2 regions of the Shewanella sp. ALD9 genome follow, and region 1 is predicted to be linked to the other one. Evidence: riboswitches for the same ligand, from Rfam matches in the RefSeq annotation. Region 1 holds a riboswitch; the other holds the start of a gene.

The links. A riboswitch is a leader RNA that binds a small molecule or an ion and turns the genes downstream of it on or off. The one in region 1 is predicted to bind lysine.
Region 2: it holds a riboswitch for lysine, as region 1 does, so the genes downstream of both, lysC (lysine-sensitive aspartokinase 3) here and CXF88_RS08880 (Na+/H+ antiporter NhaC family protein) in region 1, are expected to answer to the same signal.

The regions. Positions count from the first base shown of each region.
Region 1 is NZ_PJCD01000003.1:284,269-287,611, reverse strand. It holds gene CXF88_RS08885 (thymidine kinase) at 1-125, opposite strand, end outside; gene CXF88_RS08880 (Na+/H+ antiporter NhaC family protein) at 285-1,844, opposite strand; lysine riboswitch at 1,924-2,140, opposite strand; gene CXF88_RS08875 (FAD-binding protein) at 2,543-3,343, opposite strand, start outside.
Region 2 is NZ_PJCD01000002.1:859,675-863,017, reverse strand. It holds gene CXF88_RS07150 (DUF3293 domain-containing protein) at 566-1,045, shown strand; lysine riboswitch at 1,286-1,460, shown strand; gene lysC (lysine-sensitive aspartokinase 3) at 1,595-2,974, shown strand; gene CXF88_RS07140 (succinylglutamate desuccinylase/aspartoacylase family protein) at 2,979-3,343, shown strand, end outside.

The DNA.
Region 1 (3,343 bases):
TTGTCTATCGATGCCGTCATCACTAAAGTGTGCATACCGCGCTCACGATAATTATAAGATGACTGCAGTAATGATGTTGATTTACCGGCATTCATCGCCGAATAATAAAAGTACAGTTGCGCCAAAATGAAGCGTCCTAATGTTTAGCTAGTGAATGTCGTTCATATTACCTTTTCCAACATCGTAATAACAAATAAAAATGCCGTATTCATAACGAATACGGCATTTTTATTACAGCTTAAATTGGACATTTACCTACATACAGTAGGGCTTAGTTCAAGAAATTACTTCTTAGCCCAAAAGTGTAATATCACAATGCTGATGACAAACAACACGCTACAGCAAACTAACCCTGCGATTAATGAGCCAGTAAAACCTAATACGGTGTAACCGACTAAACTGATGAAAGCGGCAATTAAGGCATACGGCAGTTGAGTAACCACGTGATCAATATGATGACAACTGGCACCGGTTGACGACAATATAGTGGTGTCAGAAATGGGCGAACAATGATCGCCAAATACCGCACCAGACAATACTGCGGCCAACATTGGCAACATCATAGTACTATCACTTCCCATAGCCATATCTGCTGCAATAGGCAACATAATCCCAAACGTGCCCCAACTTGTTCCTGTCGCAAATGCGGTAATACCCGCTAATAGGAATAACACTGCAGGTAACATCGCAAACGGAATATTGTCAGTGGCTAAACTTGCCATGTACTTACCGGTTTCAAGCTGTCCAATCACACTCGAAATTGTCCATGCAAAAAGTAATATGTAAATGGCTGGCAACATCGAGCGCGCGCCAACCGACATGCCTTTGAGTAACATAGACAAGTCAACTTTTTGCTGAATCGCAAGAATGAGCGTCGCAATAAGACCAACTACAGAGCCAAAAAATAGTGACGAGCTAACATCGGTATTCTCAAATGCCCCGAGTACGTTAAACGGTAAGTCTTTTGCTGCTAACACATCGGCGCCACTTGACACCATAAAATACACTGTCGCAAACACCAATACCGCGATAGGTAAAAATAAGCCCATCACTTTACCGGTATCGGCTTCAGGTAAATCTGTAACAGCGCCAGGGGGTTGGCCTTTTGACTCATCAAACAAGTTACCCCGCAGTGCGTTTAATTCATGCTGGCGCATTGGGCCAACATCTAAGCTAAACGTTGCAACACACAGTAATAATAATAACGAAAAAATGGCATAAAAGTTCATTGGGATCATTTGAATAAAGACGCTCAAATGACCAGAATCGGTAAATCCATGAGCCGTTAAAATACCGCCAATTAAGGCGATAATGTATGCACCCCAGCTAGATACGGGAGAAATAACACACACCGGCGCAGCGGTGGAATCAAGAATATAAGCTAATTTGGCACGCGAAATATGGTAGCGATCTGTGATTGGACGTGAAATCGAGCCGACGACTAAACTATTAAAGTAATCATCAATAAACACTACGCAGCCTAAAAACATGGTCATTAACTTGGCATCACGTTTATTGCGAATACGCAATTTAGCCCAATCAGCAAAAGCACGAGCAGAGCCACTGACAGTGATCAATGCTGTGATCATACCCAACACAATCAAAAAGCCTAAAATGTACACATTCCAACGGTTCAGTCCGGCGTCTTTCCAAACTAACTGGCTGGCTGTATTTAAAATATATTCGCCACTGCCAACCAATGAGAAATCGGTTAGTAATAAGGCGCCGAAAACAATGCCAACCCCTAAAGATAGCAATACTTTACGAGTTAAAATAGCCAGAGTAATAGCCACAAGTGGTGGCAAAACAGAAAGTGCCGAATCGGCATAACTTATTATCATAATTTAATTATTTCTTCGTTGGATACGAATGGAGAAAAACTAGAAATAAGGCTAAACATACACAGGAAGTGTATGCGTTAACTTAACTAGTAGCACTCCACAGTAATATCCATTTAATATGAATATCATTCTTTTTATCAAGTCGATAAAAACACTATGACAGTGCAGTCCCTTTCGAGAACTGCCCCAACAAATGCGGCTGATAACCCCATTTATTTCGGCATTGCACCCTTTTATGTCGAATTATTGGCATCACCCAATTCAACATGACTTTTATGCAACGCACCTCTACTTTTGTTGTTTGTAGTTAAAGCTCATTACACACAACGCGAACATACAATCATAAATTACATATTCTGCGCCAGTAAAAAGCACTAAACAGCACGAAAAATAACAACAACATCAATTTAAACCACAATTGCATAGCATTAGTTTAACGTTTTTAAATCAAATGCACACTAGTGTAATGGGCACAAAAACAGCAACCGCATCAAACCCTGGATATTTGAACTGAATTTTTAAAAATCAACACCTAAACCAGTACTAAATCCAAGAGAAATCCAAGAGTAGCCCAATAAAAAAGGTTTCTACCTTATGAGTAGAAACCTTTTAATCGTACAACAGAACGTTTAATAGCGCGTCAAAGTCGGCTGAACAACACGAGCTTAATCAACTCCTCCGTTTAGCGACTTAACATCTGATTAAACGAGGTTGTTCAATGCCGGTACCGCTTCAAATAAGTCGGCAACCAAACCATAATCCGCCACTTGAAAAATAGGGGCTTCAGGGTCTTTGTTAATGGCCACAATTACTTTTGAGTCTTTCATGCCAGCAAGATGTTGAATCGCGCCAGAAATACCCACTGCAATGTACAAGTTAGGGGCGACAATCTTACCCGTTTGGCCAACTTGCAAGTCGTTAGGTACAAAGCCCGCGTCTACAGCTGCACGTGATGCACCTACTGCTGCGCCTAACTTATCGGCTAGTTGTTCTAAAATGGCAAAGTTTTCACCGCTGCCCATACCACGGCCGCCAGACACAATAATGCCAGCATTACCGAGTTCAGGACGGGCTGATTCAGTGAGTGACTGAGAAACAAACTCAGTTTTTGAATCAATTGCTTGGCTTAAGTTGATGACTTCAGCACTGCCTGTTGATGCTACAACATCAAACGCACTTGAGCGCACAGTCATGACTTTCTTAGCATCTAAGCTTTGCACTGTTGCAAGCGCATTACCCGCATAAATAGGGCGTACAAAAGTGTCACTGCTTACAACTTCAATCACTTCAGAAATCTGGGCAACGTCTAATAATGCTGCTACGCGAGGCAATGTATCTTTACCTATACTGGTTGCTGCAGCCAGAATATGTTCATAGTCTCCGGCAATATCAACAACCAATTTTGATACATTTTCAGCTAGTTGAGCGCCATATTGAGCAGCATCAGCCACTAACACTTTACTCACGCCCGCTAAACTTTGTGCTGCACTTACTGCGGCAGA
Region 2 (3,343 bases), on a different contig from region 1:
TGTTTATCTATGTCTACCCTGAATTAAACACTCTCTATAAACTCTATTATGTAACACTTAATACTGGTTACTGAGTCTGCTTACGTCGATTAATTACCACTACGCCAAGGCACGCGTTTGCACTTATTCATGATGGTGTAAAATTTGTTGCACTTAAGCTTACTTACTATGAATGCCATTTAGAAAGATAGTTCCTTCTATTGCAAACTTATTTAATCGTATTAATGTTTTATCAAATGTAGAACAAATTTAGTACGACTGTAAACTTTACATCAAAAAATCGTCACACTCACAACAACATTTGCTGAGTTTTTGAGGTGTATGTAGCTAACTTTGCTACAGTGATTTAATAGTGCGTAATGGTTATTGTACTCGTTTTAGGCATTTGTTAACAAATTAAATGTTAAAAAATTAATATAACACTCGAGTATATGAAAGATTAACCTTGCTAAGATGATAATAATTAATGATTTTCTAATATAGTACTGCTGATTTAGATCGTAAACCTTTTAGAAATCAAACCTATCTGCTAGACTAATTCTGGCTTAATTGACGAAAATTTATTATGGAAAATGTTATAGATACATTGTGGAATGAGTATCAAAGTACTCATTTTTTGTTTACTCAACGCCTTTCTCATGATTTCCCATTTGCTATTGTTACTGCCCATAACCCCCGTGGTTCAAGACTCTCTCCTAGTCAAAATCGCTTACTCGATCGTCAGCTTCAATTTAAAATTCAACAATATAATCGTCCCTATCGTGCGTTAATCGGTGCAGCACCTGATTTGTCGCATATGGAAAAGAGCTGGGCTATTTTTATTGATAAAGAACAAGCTGTTGAGCTTGGTCGAGAATTTAATCAACATGCAATTTACTACGTTAATCAAGGTTTGCTATCTTTGATTGCATGCCTTGATAGCATCAAACCTGAAGTTGATATGGGAATTTTTAATCACCGATTAAGGATGGTGAGTGAGTTGCCAGAGATAGGTTCGTATAACTGGGTAAATAATGACGTAATTAAAACTGCACAGCTGCGATAAAATAATTAATACATTATTTTGAGACAATGCTTACTAGATTGTCTCGGTAATTTGCGGTTAAGTATGTTTTTTGGATATTTATGGGCATTTTTTCGTAATAGAGAACAATCATTGCTCTGAAGTCGCAGCCGCATAATATTTCACTACAGCGATATTTTTTATCAAAACAGTGTATTTTTACTGTGTTTGCTGATTGACTTGATAGGGTATTTTTTGCTATTTTCAACTCCCTCCTTCGGGAGGAACAGAAGAGGAGCGTTAACTAGGTAGTAAGTGAGAGGATGCCAATCCGATGACCACTTATGATGGAGATTAGCGCCGAGGTATCAGTTTGTTTGGCAAACATTGATATCGGTCGATTAGGCTGAATCCTAACGATTGTCACCTATTTTTTTGGTGGAGAGCTTCTGGTGATGATTGCTGTTTCCCTTCTATAAGGGTGCGTTATCTTAGCACCAGGCTCTTCGAACGTAGTGTGTTCGGAGCGTATATCATGTTAGTAAATCACATCTTATTTTTGAGTCTTTCGCAAACAGCGGAGGCATCAGTATGAGCTTTGTTCAGTCTGAAATAGATACCCCAGAATTAGTCGTTGCCAAATTTGGCGGCACGTCAGTTGCTGATTACGCCTCTATGAGCCGTTGTGCAGATATTGTGTTGGCTAATCAAGCTACTCGTCTTGTGGTAGTAAGCGCCTCCAGCGGAGTGACCAATTTATTAGTTGAGTTAACCCAAGCTAATGTTAATGACGAGCGTCGCTTGATATTGCTTAAGCAAATTGCTCAAATTCAATATGCGATATTAGATGAACTCGGTCGTCCGCAAGACGTGGCAGCCAGTATTGATAAAATACTCAGCCGGATGTCAGTACTCAGTGAATCGTTAGAGCTGAATCGCAGCAAAGCGGTTATGGACGAGTTACTGTCGACGGGAGAGCAATGTTCATCGATTTTATTTTCTGCGGTTATTCGGGAAAAGGGCACTGCTTCAAATCATTTTGATGTGCGCCAAGTATTACGTACCGACAGTCACTTTGGTCGCGCAGAGCCACAAATTGAAGCTATTTCAATGTTAGCAGGTGACTTTTTACAGCCATTACTTGCGCGTTACGTTATCGTTACCCAAGGCTTTATTGGTGCGGATGAAGAGGGACGAACAACAACATTAGGCCGTGGTGGTAGTGACTATTCGGCGGCATTACTTGCCGAAGCGCTTCGTGCTACAGCGGTTGAGATTTGGACCGATGTGGCCGGTATTTATACCACTGACCCACGCCTTGCCCCCAATGCCCGCCCGATTGCTGAAATTAGCTTTAATGAAGCGGCTGAGATGGCGACCTTTGGCGCTAAAGTATTGCATCCCGCCACCATCTTACCGGCAGTAAGACAAAAAATTCAGGTGTTTGTAGGTTCAAGTAAAGCGCCTGAAATGGGCGGAACTTGGATCCGTCATCAAGTTGAAGATACCCCAGTGTTTAGAGCGGTGGCGTTGCGCCGCGATCAAACTTTACTTAACTTGCATAGCTTGCAAATGTTACATGCTCAGGGATTTTTGGCTGAAACGTTCGCGACCTTAGCGCGACACAAAATATCCGTCGATTTAATCACTACCTCAGAGGTTAACGTATCGTTAACCCTAGATAAAACCGGTTCAGATTCAAGTGGCCAGGGCTTACTCAGTGAGTCGTTATTACAAGAGTTATCGCAACATTGTCGTGTAAGAGTCGAGGAAGATTTAGCGTTAATCGCCATCATCGGTAATCGCATAGCATCAACGGCTGGCATTTGTAGTAGGGTGTTTAAAGTGCTTGAAAACCATAATGTTCGGATGATTTGCCAAGGCGCAAGCCCACATAATTTATGTGTGTTGGTAGCAGAGTCGGAAGCGGCGCAAGTGGTTAATGCCTTGCACCAAAACTTGTTTGAGTAATCATATGACTAAAGCAATACAATCGTCAGTTCAAGTTGGAGAACTGGCGACAGGACACGCATTGACCGTTCCAGTATATTCATTCATTGGTAGCGAGAGTGTTGCGCCTAGCGTGTATATTCAGGCCAATGTTCATGGTGCTGAAGTGCAAGGTAATGCTGTGATTTATCAACTGATGACCTTATTGGAAGGTTACCAGGTTTTAGGTGATATTACGCTTGCTCCCTTAGCCAATCCTTTAGGGATTAATCAAAAGAGTGGTGAGTTTACTCTAGGGCGTTTTGATCCCATTACAGGGGTTAATTGGAACCGCGAGTACTTTGATCATCAAGTCGATATTCAAACTTGGTATGCCGAGCACCAACGTTT